DNA from 4 places in the Bradyrhizobium sp. 215_C5_N1_1 genome. Region 3 is predicted to be linked to each of the others. Evidence: riboswitches for the same ligand, from Rfam matches in the RefSeq annotation. Region 3 holds a riboswitch; each other region holds the start of a gene.
The links. A riboswitch is a leader RNA that binds a small molecule or an ion and turns the genes downstream of it on or off. The one in region 3 is predicted to bind cobalamin.
Positions count from the first base shown of each region.

Region 1: linked by a shared signal. The riboswitch ahead of AB7G19_RS30370 (TonB-dependent receptor) and the one ahead of AB7G19_RS29085 (energy-coupling factor ABC transporter permease) in region 3 are both predicted to bind cobalamin.
Region 2: linked by a shared signal. The riboswitch ahead of AB7G19_RS20465 (TonB-dependent receptor domain-containing protein) and the one ahead of AB7G19_RS29085 (energy-coupling factor ABC transporter permease) in region 3 are both predicted to bind cobalamin.
Region 4: linked by a shared signal. The riboswitch ahead of AB7G19_RS20480 (ribonucleoside-diphosphate reductase subunit alpha) and the one ahead of AB7G19_RS29085 (energy-coupling factor ABC transporter permease) in region 3 are both predicted to bind cobalamin.

Region 1 covers NZ_CP197228.1:6,298,995-6,302,599, reverse strand. Annotated here, with positions in the region: gene AB7G19_RS30370 (TonB-dependent receptor) at 14-2,362, opposite strand; cobalamin riboswitch at 2,563-2,770, opposite strand; gene AB7G19_RS30365 (hypothetical protein) at 3,002-3,367, shown strand; gene AB7G19_RS30360 (FixH family protein) at 3,470-3,605, shown strand, end outside.
Region 2 covers NZ_CP197228.1:4,246,094-4,249,698, reverse strand. Annotated here, with positions in the region: gene AB7G19_RS20465 (TonB-dependent receptor domain-containing protein) at 1-946, opposite strand, end outside; cobalamin riboswitch at 1,061-1,274, opposite strand; gene AB7G19_RS20460 (hypothetical protein) at 1,350-1,571, opposite strand; gene AB7G19_RS20455 (hypothetical protein) at 1,684-1,941, opposite strand; gene AB7G19_RS20450 (hypothetical protein) at 2,044-2,256, opposite strand; gene AB7G19_RS20445 (hypothetical protein) at 2,409-2,585, opposite strand; gene AB7G19_RS20440 (adenylate/guanylate cyclase domain-containing protein) at 2,712-3,605, opposite strand, start outside.
Region 3 covers NZ_CP197228.1:6,024,881-6,028,485, reverse strand. Annotated here, with positions in the region: gene AB7G19_RS29095 (cobyrinate a,c-diamide synthase) at 1-70, shown strand, start outside; gene cobA (uroporphyrinogen-III C-methyltransferase) at 67-798, shown strand; cobalamin riboswitch at 844-1,061, shown strand; gene AB7G19_RS29085 (energy-coupling factor ABC transporter permease) at 1,099-1,776, shown strand; gene cobF (precorrin-6A synthase (deacetylating)) at 1,818-2,567, shown strand; gene cobT (nicotinate-nucleotide--dimethylbenzimidazole phosphoribosyltransferase) at 2,578-3,605, shown strand, end outside.
Region 4 covers NZ_CP197228.1:4,251,657-4,255,261, reverse strand. Annotated here, with positions in the region: gene AB7G19_RS20480 (ribonucleoside-diphosphate reductase subunit alpha) at 1-2,268, opposite strand, end outside; cobalamin riboswitch at 2,391-2,608, opposite strand; gene AB7G19_RS20475 (hypothetical protein) at 2,722-3,300, opposite strand; gene AB7G19_RS20470 (DUF6925 family protein) at 3,361-3,605, opposite strand, start outside.

The DNA of each region.
Region 1 (3,605 bases), 270 kb from region 3:
AGGTGATCCGCGACTACCACTTGAACGAAGCCGCGATCTCGTAGCTGCGCGGCGCGCCCAGGATGATCTGGTCGGTGTAACCCGGATCGCCCCAGGCCGCGTAGAGCTTGTTGGTCAGGTTCCTCACGCGAAAGCTGATCCGGGTCTGGTCGACGCCCGGGAAATAGGCTTTTGGAATATCGACGAACGCGTATGCGTCGAAGATCGTGTAGGCGTCCATCGTGACCAGATTGTCCTGGAAGTTGAAGCGGTCGCCGACGTGACGGACGAGGCCGCCGATCTCGACCGGCAGCTTCGTGTCGAAGCGATAGGAGGCGCCGGCGTTGGCGATGAAGTTGGGAACGTTGGGCGGCGTCTTGCCCGAATAGGACTGGAAGTCGCCATTGCCGTCGACATAGGTGAAGTCGATGAAGCGCGACTGCACGAAGGCGACGTTGCCCCATAGTTTCAGGCCCGCGACCGGATTGACCGCGGCGGCGATCTCGACGCCCTTGGAGGCCATCTTGCCGGCGACGTTGAAGAGGATGCCGCTTTCGGGGACGTAGACGTTCTTGCGCTCGATGTCGAAGGCCGAGAACGTGGCCTCCGCGCGCCTGTCGGCCGACAGCAGCTTCACGCCGGTCTCGTAGGTCCGCGACGTCGTGAGCAGCAGCGGCGTCGTGGGCCTGAGGATGAAGATGTTCGCCACCGTCGGGTCGGCTGCCGTCGCGTACTGGCTGTAAAGCATCACGCCGGGCGCGATGTCCCAGGTGTAGCCGATGCGTCCGGTGACCGGATTGAACGTCTTCGAGAAAGGATAGTTGGCTTTCAGGAGGCCATTCTCGTCGAAGCGGGTCCGCGACAGCTCGATATTCTCAAAACGGATGCCGCCGATCAGCGCAAAGGTCGAGGTCAGCTTGAGCCGGTCCTCGAACGACAGCGAGGCGGTGTCGAGATGGGTGTAGATCTTCTCGTCGCTGCGCGGGCCGTAGAGGCCGCGGTCCGGATTGAGGAGGTCGACGTAGTCATTGAAGAACAGCGTGTCCTGCGAGACGTTGAACTGGTTGCTGCTCGCCGCCACGGTGGCGACGAAGCGATTGTCCATTCCGCCGAGATTGGAATTGACGGTGAGGTCGGTGATGTTGCCGTAGAGCCGCTGCGCGTGATCGAGCGCCAGGCGCTCGCGGTAGATGCTCTGCGCGCCTGCGAAATTGCCTACGGTCTGGTCAAACGACGAGATCTCGTTGTTGAACCAGTGCCGGTGGGCGTCATAGCCATAGACCAGGCTCTTCAGCGAGATGTTGTTGGTGATGTCCCATTGAAAGCCGCTGCGCAGCCAGAGCTCGTTGGCGCCGCTGTGATTGTCGAGCACGTTGTAGTTCGTGGTCAGCGTGCGCGCGTCGATGGTGACCGGGACCGGCGTGCCGCCGCCGAGGTAATAGTTGCTCCAGAGGCCGGAGACGACGCCATACGTCGGCACGATGCCCGGCGCGTTCGCCGGCACCAGCGGCGTCCCCCAGTAGAAGCGGTCGTTGTCCTGCCTGTATTCGGTCGCGCCCCAGATCCTCAGGTTCTCGTTGACGCGATAGTTCAGCTGGCCCGAGACGTTGCTGAGCTTCGAATAGGTGTCGTCGATAAAGCCCTTGTTGTTGAAATGGCTGATGTCGAAGCGGTAGTCGAGGCCGTTGATCAGCGTGCTGCCGCCCGATCCGTAACCGGCGCGATAGCCGTTGAAGGAATCGTAGGAAGTGAAGGCGTCGTTGACGATTGGTCCGGTGTGCGGCGCCTTGTTCACGTAGTTGATGGCGCCGCCGGTCGCACCGAGGCCCGCCACCAGCGAGTCCGGTCCCTTGATGATCTCGACCTGCTGGAGACCAGCCACGTCCATGGGACGGCCGGTCATGGTCGACGGCCCGATCGGGATTCCGTTGTAGAGCGTGGAGATCTGGTCGCCGGAAAAGCCACGCATCGAGAAGATGGCGGGCGCGCCGGGCGCATCGCCGCCGGTGACGCCGACTGCAGCCTTGGCGACGTCGGTCGTGGTCCGGATGCCCAGGTTCTGCATCGTCTGTTGACCGATGACCTCGACGGTCGCCGGCATCTCGCGCGCCGTGATGCCGAGCCGGGAGCCGACGTCGGTGACGGCTGCCGTATTGAGCGGCGTCTGTACCGGCCCGCTCGGAGCTTGCGCGGCCGGAACGGCGACAGCAGGGGCGCCACGATTGCGTCCCGCGGCGCGCCGGGCCGCGCGCTGCTTCTGAGTGCCGGGGCTGACGGCAGGAGCCTGTCGCGGCGCAGGCGGCGACACGATCACCGGGCCGACCTCCCGGGAGCGGTTGTCCTGCGCCGCGCTTTGCGCGAGCGCCGCGGACGACAAGGACACCGACGAGAGCAGAGTAATCAGGAAAGCACGCGATAACGCTGGCCTTGCGCCAGCACGGAAATGAAGATTTTGCACGACAACGCTCTGCGGCGACGCAAACAAACCGTCACCGCGGTTGCCTTAGTCATCCACCTTCGCCCCAGGCGGCGGATGCACCGGCTACTTGTCCGACATCAGGGCACCCCGCCCAATGCGTTCGCGCGTGACCATGGCTGGTAGCAGGTTTCCTGGCTCGCGGGTCATCGCCTTCGACCACCTTCCCAGAGGCCCAAGCGGGGCTCCAGTGGTTCGTTTGGTCGTCGGCTATCCGCCTACAGTTGCGGGGGCAGCCGCGGAATTGCCCACTGAGGTGGACGCACCGCATTCCCTTGAAGAGTCCTTGCGGACACTACCGATCACGAAACTGGCATCAGGGGATGAGCGCGTCAACATCCGCGCGGGCTGCTGGACGGGCCGGTCGGTCGATGGTGGCCTTGTGTTGCTGTTTTGCACGATAGTCCGAAGGACCGCGTCGAAACGTCCAACCCGGCCTCCGGACGAGCCTGGGTAACGAACGCTTGACCACGATCAATAACTGCCTTTGGTGTCCGAGTATGCTACTGAGGCCGAGTTCCGGCCCGACAAGGTAAGTCGATATTGATGCAGTTCGTCCGTACCATCCTGGCAGTCGCCATCGCCATATCCTTGGCGATGCTGCCGGTTGGCGCGTCCGCGGCGAACCTCGCAATGTCGTCGGATGGCATGCAGACGGCCATGCACATGAGCGGCGACGCCGACATGTCGATGGACGATTGTTGTCCCGACATGAAGGGAACGGGCTCCCATAGCGGCGGCTACAAGTGCGGGATGGGCTTCTGCTGCGTCGGTGGGATCATCGCGCTCGGTGATGTCAGGCCCGTGGCGTTCGAACGTCTCGCCGTCATGGCCAGCACGATGGCTATTCCCCCGGATCAGGTCGTTTCCTTCCGCGGCGGCAGTCCTCCTTTCCGACCTCCTCGAATCTGATCTCGCAAAGCCCGAGACGCGAGCGGCGTGCCTGCTCGCGACGACGACTGACGTGCGCGCTTCACGCGCCACGGCGAAAGATCAATTCATGAGGACAGGACAATGCTTTCCAAAATCAGCACCGCGGCTCTCGCCGCCACCCTTTCGCTTGCCGCTTCCGCCGCGATGGCGGGCGCGGGCGACTACGCCTTCGAGCCCGTCACTCCGCAGATGAAGAAGGGCGAAGACGTCACGCTCG
Region 2 (3,605 bases), 1.8 Mb from region 3:
TGGCGTCGGTGTACCGCGCCACGCTATTGAGCGTCAGGTTTTCGCTCAATTCGACGCCAAGCTTCGTCGAATAGGTCATGTTGTCGTAATAGTTGCCGATCGCCTTCTGCCCCGGCGGCAGCAATTCGACCGGTGTCACCGGCACGTCGTTCGCGTGGAAATGCGCAACGTTGAAGGCATAGTTGAAGTGGTCCTGTGAACCGCTCAGGCCTGCGGTCTGGTTGAACGTTCCGAACGAGCCTCCCTCGACCGAGCCGGTCGCGCGGGCGGGACCGTCACCCTTCTTCGTCACGATGGAGATCACGCCACCCAGCGCGTCTGCGCCGTAGAGACCGCCCTGCGGACCGCGCAGGACTTCGATCTGCTGAATGTCGGAGGTGAGCAACTGGCCGAAATCAAACGAACGGTTCGGGTTGCTGGGATCGCTGACGTCGATGCCGTCGATCAGGACCTTGGTGTGGTTGGAATTCGTTCCGCGCATGAAGATCGACGTCTGTCCGCCGGGGCCGCCGGTCTGCACGAGGTTGAGGCCGGGAACCGCGCTCAGTGCATCGGATGCGGTCCGGCGCTGATCGCGCTCCATGTCTCTGGCGGTCAGAACCGTCACCGAGCTCGCAACCAGATTGGTCGGAGTGACGATACCCGTCGGACTGACGACGACCGTCGGAAACAGGTTGGCGGCGGATACCCCGGCAACCGGGGGCGACGCCGGCACCAGCCCGGGCTTCGGCACCCGAGCGACGCGCCGCTGCTCGGGCTGGTCGGGCGCAGGCCGCGCGGCTCGCGGCTTGGCCGGACGCTCGGTCGGCGCGACCTCGACCGGCGGCAGCAGATCGGGCGATGCCGACTGCTGGGCCTGGGCAATGGACAGATCGAGCGAATACAGGGAAACGAACGCGACAAGGCCGGCGCGGAAGCGCCTGGCGGCAAAGACATTACGGGACACTCTTGTAACCTCGGTATGACGTCAGTGGCACGTCACAGCGAACGAGGTTTCACGGCGGAGCGTTCGATTGCTCCGGTGAAGCTAATGTCTGTACTCCCCGACCGACATCTTCGCGTGTGACCACGGCTGACGGCAGGTCTCCTGGCTCGCGGGTCGTTACCTTACGTCGCCTTCCCAGGACCGAGATTCCCAGTGGCATATGACGAAAGATTCACCGCTTACAGTTGCGGGGGCAGCCGTGGCGTTGAGAATATCCCGGTATCGGGAAAACCTCGCACCACGTTCCCTTTTGATCTCCGTGAGGAGAACCGTCACCGACCAATCTAGGGGGCAGGCAAGCGGAGAGTCAATCGGCCGGTTGCATGGCGGTCAAAGCACCGCACCGGAGATTGAGCTGGCGCAATCAGGCCGGCTCCCGCTCCGAACGCGTCCTGATCATCGCCCGCTCGCCGGCATCGACGAGTTGGCCGATGCCGGTGCGGCCCGTGAGCGCGCAGCGGATGATGTTCTCGGCAACGGACCTGCGAAAGCAATGGTCCTCGCCGACCGGGCGATTGCGGCAGACCCGATCCAGCGCCAGCTTCATGTTGATCCGGGTGCGGGTGTCGAAATGCTCGCTGATCATTCGCAGGGCCTCGATGCGTTGATGTCGGAGCGGAAACGCGTCGGCGTAGGCCGGGTTCCAAAACTTGCGCAGAGCTGACTACGCCCGCCCTCTTGGCCCTGTGACGGGCGGGCTACGCCCGACCTCTTGGCCGCTGGGCCTGAGCCCAGGCCGCGGTGACGTCGCGCAGCGGAGCGTCGATGCGTCGGATCGGGGTCAGCTCACCGGAGGCCGAGATGATGGCGGTCTCCTCGCAGCGACAGCGCGGGCATACGAAGCGGACCTCGTGCGGCGACGAAGACCAGCTCGAACGTTTGACGTTGGCCGCCATCGGGCTTGCATCGCAATGCGAGCACGACACCAGGAACCGACCGGGATCGAGCATACCCATTCCATAGGACTCCGCGTCCTGCCTGCCGCTTCAATGACTAACCCATGTGAATCGTTCCGGTGCCCGAGCACCCTCAGCGCTAGCTCCAGCCAGCGCCGCCGCTCAGTGGGCACCCTTGAGGGTGCATGACGTGGTGCAGGTGACGGTGTTGCCGTGGTCGCACGCCTTGCAGGCGGCAACGCACTGGTTCATGTCGCGGGGATTGTAGGAGCTGTAGTTCCGCATCGCACAGACCGGGGTCGAGCCGGTGATGTCCTGCTCCTGGTTGCAGGCGGCCGTCATGAGCGCGAAGATGAGGACTGCGAGAAGGCGCATGGGATTGCCCTGGTGAGGAGCGGCAAAGCGACGTCAGCGAGATGCGCTGCACCGCAACGGACCTCGGCATTCCCAATGCGAGCAATCATGATCGCGACGCTCGCATCCTCAAAGGATGCGCGCCAAACATTAAGAACGGATTGCAGGCGGCGTCAGGCCGCGGCCTTGGTCGCGATCGCCTTCCGCATATCCACCGCCAGCTGACGATACTGCTCCGAGAGTCTCAGATAGAACTCGCGCTTGGTGCTGTCGGTGGCGAGCTTGGCAATCAGCTCGCATTCGGCGGTGAGCGTCTCGAACCGTTCCAGCCTGTCATGAAGTTCTGTCATCGGCGTGTCCCCATCAAACGCCACAAGGGACGTCAAACCTAAGCCTGAGAAATAGGTCACGGCGAACATCGTTATCGAGTAGAAACGTTTTTTCCAGCAAGGGCGGTGCAAGCCCAGCAAGAACGGCTATTTCTGCTCCAGCCGCCAGGCACCATCCCAAGCTGCGTCCGGCGGATTGGCCTCGAACTGCGCGATGCGGCCGAGCAGCGTGCGCGAGGGACCGTCGCCGGGCACGGCTTCGAGCGCTGCATTGAACGCGGCGCGAGCCTCGTCGAAGCGCTGCGCGCGGTAGGCGGCGAGGCCTTCGGCGTAGCGCGCGCGCAGGCTCTCCTGCGGGACGCTGAGCCCGTGCGCCTTGCTCATCACCTCGAAAATGGCCTGCGATGCGCTTTGGCCGGCCACCGCCAGACGATCGATCTCGCGCAGCTCGAGGTTCGAGCCGATCGCGTCCGCCGTGGCCTGCGCGATCAGGATCCGCGTGCCGTAGATCTTGTTGACCAGCTCGAGACGCGAGGCGAGGTTCACGGCGTCGCCCATCACCGTAAAGCTCATCATCAGCTCGGAGCCGATGCTGCCGGTCAGGACCTCGCCGGTGGCAATCCCAATGCGCAGATCACAAGGGCCTGGCATGGCGCGGATGCCGAGCAGGTCAGGCAATTGCTTCTGCAACGCCGGCACCTCATCGGCCATATCGATGGCGGCGTAGCAGGCGAACAGCGCCGGCTCGTCCTCCTCAATGAAGGGAGGGCCCCAATAGGCCATGATGGCATCGCCGATATATTTATCGATGACGCCGCGATGGCTCCGGATCGGCGCGGACATCACCGTGAAATAGTGGTTCATGACCTTGACGAGGCCGCGCGGGGTCATGCCCTCGCTCATCGAGGTGAAGCCGCTCATGTCGGAGAACATGATGGTCATCACCCGGCGCTGGCCGTCGATGGCGACCTCCGGGCGGTCGATCAGCCCCTGCGCCACCTTGGGATCGATATAGCGGCCAAAGGTCTCACGGATCCGCTC
Region 3 (3,605 bases):
CGCCGAGACCGGCTCGCGCCGCGGCCTTGCCACCGGCACGTTCTTCCACCTGATCGCGGAGGATCGGTGAGCGGTTTTGTCACTTTCATCTCGGCCGGCCCCGGCGACCCCGAGCTCCTCACGCTCAAAGGCGCGGCGCGGCTGCGCGATGCCGACGTCGTGCTCTATGACGACCTCGCCTCGGGCGCGATCCTCGATCTGGCCCGGCCCGGCGCCAATCTCGTCGCGGTCGGGAAGCGGGCAGGGCGGCCCTCGACCAAGCAGCACCACGTCAACCGCCTGCTGGTCGACTATGCCGCGGCCGGTGTCCGTGTGGTGCGGCTGAAATCGGGCGATGCCGGTATCTTTGGCCGGCTTGAGGAGGAGCTGGAGGCGCTGCGCGAAGCCGGCATCGGCTACGAGATCATTCCCGGAATCACCTCGGCCTGTGTCGCCGCCGCGCAAGCCGGCATTCCCCTGACCCGGCGCCACACCTCGCGCCGGGTGCAGTTCGTGACTGGGGCCGATGTCACCGGCGAGCTGCCGCAGAATTTGAACTGGGCGGCGCTGGCGGATCCCGAAGCGACCACCGTGGTCTATATGGGCCGGCGCACCTTTCCGGCGCTTGTCGCAAAATTGATCGAGCACGGCCTCGCGCCTGATACCCCGGCGCTGTTCGCCGAATCCCTCGGTCGTCCCGACGAGCGGCTGGTCCGCACCACCATTGCCGAGCTTGCCGAGCAGCTTGCGCGGGGTGGTGCGGCTTCGACGGCCGCTGTCATCCTGTTCGGAGCGCTGGCGGGCGATTATCCGTCATGACCGTCCCGGCCGCCCTTCGCCCCTTGACGCCCGGCTGGCGAAAGGGGCACACAGGAGACGCATGGTGCTCGAGGCGGCGCAAACCGCCGGAGCATAATCGGGAATGGGGGTGGGCGGACAGTTGCGCCGCCCAAAACCCCAGCCGCCCCCGCGACTGTAAGCGGTGAGGGACTCCGATCAGCCACTGGGCCGCAAGGCCCGGGAAGGCCGGAGAACCCCAGTGAACCGCGAGCCAGGAGACCGGCCGTGCATGTTTTGTGGCCAAGGCCGTCGGGTGTGACGGCAGGAAGGAACTGAACCATGCATATCGAACCCGGAGTCGTATCGGGCGCCAAGCTCGTGTTGAGTTACGCAACCGGCATCGCCGTCGGCGGCGTTGCGCTGAAGCTCGCGGTCGAGACCGTGCGCGAGCAGGGCATCACGTCGTTCGCGGCGCGGACGCTCGCCACCACGGGCCTCGTGTTCGTCTTCTTCGAGATCCTGCCGCACTTCCCGGTCGGCGTCTCCGAGGTGCACTTCATCCTTGGCTCGACCCTGTTCCTGCTGTTTGGGGCGGCGCCCGCGGCCTTCGGCCTTGCGTTCGGACTGTTGTTCCAGGGCATCTTCTTCGAGCCGCCCGATCTGCCGCAATTCGGCATGAACGTCACCACGCTGCTGGTGCCGCTGTTCGGGATCCAGGCGATCGCCGCGCGGATCATTGCCCGCAACACCGCCTATGTCGATCTCAGGTATCGCCAGGCGCTGGCGCTGTCGACCACGTATCAGGCCGGCGTCATCGCCTGGGTTGCGTTCTGGGCGCTCTATGGCTCGGGCTTCGGTGCGACCAACCTCGTCAACATCGCGACCTTCGCGGCCTCCTACGCGCTCGTCATCGTGATCGAGCCGCTGGCCGACCTCGGTGTGCTGGCACTGGCAAAATCGCTGCGTGGCGTCACCGCGCCCGGTCTCGTCACGCCGCGCCTGCACAACGCGGCTTAAGAGACAAAGGGGCGGCCGTCATGGCCGCCCCTGCACGCGCGATGCTCACGCTCTCCCTGATAGGCATCGGTTGCGGCGATCCGGAGCAGCTTACGCGCGCCGCGGTTCAAGCCATCAACGCGGCCGATCTCATCCTGATCCCGCGCAAGGGGACGGCGAAGTCCGATCTCGCAGATCTCAGGCGGACGATCTGCGCGGATGTGCTCACCAATCAAACGACGCGCATTGCCGAGTTCGACCTTCCCGTGCGCGATGCCGGTGAAGCGGACTATCACAAGGGCGTCGACGACTGGCACGATGCCGTGGCCGCGGCCTGGTCGCGGACGATCGCGAGCCAGCTCGAAGGTGAAGGCAAGGTCGCGCTGCTGATCTGGGGCGATCCCTCATTGTATGATTCCTCGCTGCGCATCGCGCGGCGGCTCGATCCCTTGCCTGATATCGAGGTCGTGCCCGGCATCACTTCGATCCAGGCACTGTGCGCGGCGCATGCGCTGCCGCTCAACGACATCGGCGAGCCTTTCCTGGTCACGACGGGGCGCCGCTTGCGCGAGGGTGGCTGGCCGCAAGGCGTCGATACCGTGGTGGTGATGCTCGACGGCGCCACGGCGTTCCAGTCGCTCGATCCAGCCGGGCTGCACATCTGGTGGGGCGCCTATCTCGGCATGCCCGATCAGATCGTGATGTCGGGCGTTCTGGCCGAGATCGGCCCGCGCATCGTCGCCGCGCGACAGGATGCGCGCGAGCGGCACGGATGGATCATGGACAGCTACATTCTCAAGCGCAGGCCGTAAGCGAGGCAGCATGCTCCCCGATTGGGTCACCCGGAAATGCCCCGATGTCTCCGCTGTCCACCGCGAGGCGGCGCTCGCGCGTCAGGCGCAACTCACAAAACCGGCCGGCGCGCTCGGCCGGCTGGAGCAGCTTGCGGTCGAGCTTGCGGGCCTGCAGGCGACCGAGCAGCCGCGCGCCGCGCGGGTGCCGATCATCGTCTTCGCCGGCGATCACGGCATCGTCGCGCAGGGCGTGTCGGCCTATCCGCAAGGAGTGACCATCGCGATGATGGCGAATTTTGCCTCGGGCGGTGCCGCGATCTCGGTGCTGGCGCGCGAGCTTGGCTCAAACCTTGAGGTCGTCGACGCCGGTACGCTGGCGCAGGAGGCGATGGCAGGAATCGTCACCGACAAGCCGCGCAGCGGCACGCGCGACTTCAGCGTGGAAGCAGCGCTCACCCCCACGGAGCTGGCATTCGCCTTCGAAGCCGGTCAGCGCGCAGTCGCGCGCGCAGACGCCGGCAGGCCCGATCTTCTGATCTTCGGCGAGATGGGCATCGGCAATACCACGACGTCGGCCGCGATTGCGGCGAGCCTGCTTGGCATCAGTGCCGAGGAGATCGCGGGCAGCGGTACCGGCGTCGATGCGGCCGGCCGTGCGCACAAGGTGCGCGTGATCGACGCTGCGATCGTGCGGCATGGCGTTGCAGGTGCTTCGCCGGAAAAGATCCTGTGCGCCGTCGGCGGCCTCGAAATCGCGGCGATTTGCGGCGCCATCATTGCGGCTGCGCAAGCCCGCATTCCCGTGTTGATCGATGGCTTCATCGTATCGGTGGCGGCGCTGGCGGCGGTGCGGCTGAACCCGTCGTGCCAGCCATTCCTGCTGCCGTCGCATCAATCGGCGGAGCAGGGGCATCGGCTGGTGCTGCGCGCGCTGAACGTGCAACCGTTGATCAGCCTCGATCTCAGGCTCGGCGAAGGATCGGGCGCGGCCATCGCGCTGCCGCTGGTGCGGCTCGCGTGCAGCCTTCACAACGGCATGGCGACCTTCGCGCAGGC
Region 4 (3,605 bases), 1.8 Mb from region 3:
GACCTTCTTGCGGAGGCGATCCCAGTCGAGTGTTGCGGAGCGATCGACGTCGAGACCACCGCGCGCGTCGGCGAGAAGCTGGATGGAGTCGAGCGGCAAGACGCCCTTCGACCACAGCGAGCCCTCGAAGCTCGGATAGCGTCCGCGCTCCGCGGCGAGATCGGACGACGCTTCGATCGCGTGGAACGAGATTGCTTCCATGCTGGTGTCGGCAAACATCACGGCAGTGTCGGACGCAGTTGGAATGCGCTGGACCTGAAGCGCTTCCTGAAATCCCATCAGGCCGAGCCCGACGGGACGATGACGCATGTTGGAGCGGCGCGCTTCGGGGATCGTGTAGAAATTGATGTCGATGACGTTGTCGAGCATCCGGACGGCGGTGGTCACCGTCCGCTTCAGCTTGGCCTGGTCGACACCATCGGGCCCGACATGGTTGAGCATGTTGATGGAGCCGAGATTGCGGACCGCGACCTCGTCGGCCGAGGTGTTGAGCGTGATCTCGGTGCAGAGGTTCGAGGAATGGATCACGCCCACGTGGCGTTGCGGCGAACGCAGATTGCAGGGGTCCTTGAAGGTGATCCAGGGATGACCGGTCTCGAACAGCATGGTCAGCATGCGACGCCAGAGGTCGCTCGCACGCACGGTCTTGAAGACGCGCATGCCGCCGGCTTTCGCCCTGGCCTCATAGGCCTCGTAAGCCGTCTTGAACGCCTCGCCATAGAGATCGTGCAAATCGGGCGTCTCGTCAGGCGAGAACAGCGTCCATTCGCCATCGGCATCGACGCGCTGCATGAACAGGTCCGGCACCCAATTGGCGGTGTTCATGTCGTGGGTGCGGCGGCGGTCGTCGCCGGTGTTCTTGCGCAGGTCGAGGAATTCCTCGATGTCGACGTGCCAGGTCTCCAGATAGGCGCAGACCGCGCCCTTGCGCTTGCCGCCCTGGTTGACGGCAATCGCGGTGTCGTTGGCAACCTTCAGGAACGGGATGATGCCCTGGCTCTCGCCGTTGGTGCCCTTGATGTGGGCGCCGAGACCACGCACCGGCGTCCAGTCGTTGCCAAGGCCGCCGGAATATTTTGCCAGCAGTGCGTTGTCCTTGATCGACTTGAAGATGCCGTCCAGGTCGTCGGACACCGTCGTGAGGAAGCAGGACGACAATTGCGGACGCAGCGTACCCGAATTGAACAGCGTCGGCGTCGAGGCCATGAAGTCAAACGATGACAGCAGATCGTAGAACTCGATCGACTTGGCCTCTCGGTCGATCTCGCGAACCGCAAGACCCATCGCTACGCGCATGAAGAAGGCCTGCGGCAATTCGATCCGCTTGCCTCGGACGTGCAGGAAGTAGCGGTCGTAGAGCGTCTGAAGCCCGAGGAACTGGAAGTTCAGGTCGCGCTCGGGCTTGAGTGCAGCCGCGATCCGGCCGAGGTCGAAGCGGGCCAGTTCAGGATCGAGCAGTTCGGCAGCGATGCCGGTCTTCAGATAGGCCGGGAAATATTCGACGTAGCGCATCGTCATGTCGGCCTGCGAGGCGGACGTCGGCACGCCATGGACGTAGGACAGCACCTCGCCGCGCAGCTTGTCCAGCAGCAGGCGCGCGCTGACATAGGCGTAGTTCGGCTCCTGCTCGACCAGCGTGCGCGCGGCCATGATCGAGGCCAGTGCCAGTTCGTCCTGGCTGATGCCGTCGTAGAGATTGCGGGTGGTCTCGGTGAGCACGGGTGCCGCGGAAACGCCGTCGAGGCCGGCGCAGGCTTCGCCGATAATCAGCGCGAGCCGCTTGGTGTCGAGACCAACGCGCGAACCGTCGGCGAGCGTGACATGAAGTGCCGGCGCGACAGCGGGCGTCGCTTCCGCGGCCGCCTCCTCGGCGCGCTGGCGCGACCGCTCCTCGCGGTACAGCACATAGGCGCGTGCGACCTTGTGGTGCTCGCTCCGCATCAAGGCGAGCTCGACCTGGTCCTGCACGTCCTCGATATGGAAGGTGCGTCCCTCGCCTGCCCGCCGCATCAACGCAGTGACGACTTCGGCCGTCAGCTGCTCCACGCTCTCATGGACGCGGCGCGAGGCGACCGCGCTGGTGCCTTCGACCGCAAGGAAAGCCTTGGTCATGGCGACCGCGATCTTGGCGGAATCGAACGGCGAGACCTTGCCGTTGCGACGGATGATCTGCATCGCCGGCTCGCTCGAAGCAAGCGCAAGCGATTGTGGACGCAAATGAACGATGGGTGCGGAAGCGGTGTCCGCGTCGTGCAGGTTCAGTGACATCAATGGGCCCCGTGATGCGCGCGTTGTGTTTGAACGGGGCTGTAAGGAAGGACGCTGCAGAAACGCCGGCGGCAGAGTTGCCGGGCGGTGCATGCAAGCGACCGCCGGACACCCCGCCCGTGGACGTTCAGATCGTCGCGGCAGGTCTCCTGGCTCGCAGGTCGTCGCCCACTTCCCGTCTTCCCGGCGCGAAAGGCACCAGTGACGATTGTTCGGAAGCAGCTCGCTGCTGACAGTTGCGGGGGCAGCGCCGGAATTCCACGCTCTCACGCGGTTCACCGGCTTCCCTCTTAGCCACTAAATCTTGCGATCCAGCGGAACCGTGACGCCCACATGTGGTGACATATGCAGCCGGGTGTCAACGATTCGTTGCGGGTCATGAGCCCTGTTCCCTGTGGAATGCGGGAATTCCCGCCGGGCTCGCGCAACCCTTGGGATGACGCACATCCAGCATTACGCGTTCCGCATCGCGCGCCCGAACGGATCGACCAGGCGGACGATCTCGCAGGCGGCGACGAGGCCGGCGAGCCAGACGGCGCTGGTCAGCCCGATGCGCGTCACGATGGCCGCAGTGAACGCGCCCTCTCCGCCAAGGAACGGCGTCGCGGCAAGCAGCGCGAGCTCATAGGCGGCGTAGGCGGCGACGAGCGCGATGGCCAGCATCAGCGGCGTGCGGCCCTGCGGCAGCAGGCGGAGAACGGTCGATGCCGCTGCCGTCGACAGCAACGCGGCAGCACCGATGACAAAGCCCCAGGCGATGGTGCTGCCATCGATGGGATAGTGCAGCACGCCGAAGCCGATGGTCTGGTTCACGAGCCAGGCGCCGGTGACGACGAGCAGCGCCGGACGCATCGGCAGCATCGCGGCGGCGACGACGGCGAACGCCGCAAACGGCGTCGCGCAGGCAAGCGCGAAGCTCGCGAGCGCGCATGACACCGTCAGCAGCGCAAAGCAGAACATCGGCGCAAGGCGCGAGGTGACCGGATGAAGGCGGAAACGGTCGGCGTGGGGCGGCAGGATGGTGACAGTCATGGAACGATCTCCTTATGGGATTTGTAGCACATTTTGTTGGAACGCGGCATCACGTCTGACTCAGTGAAGAGCCTCCATGGGATCTTCAGTCTCGGCTGGATCGCGACGGTCGTAGGCGGCAAGCCAGGCGGCGAGTGTCGCGGTGTGCGGCTCCATGGCCGCCAATTGGCGCAAGGCCACGCGAACAGTGGCGCGCGCCGTGCGATCGGGCGGAAGCGTCGCCATCTCAGGTCCCCGCCCCTTCTCGATCGCTTCGACCGCGGCCCTCTTGCACGCCGTCAGCTCCGGCAGCCCATAGAGTTCGA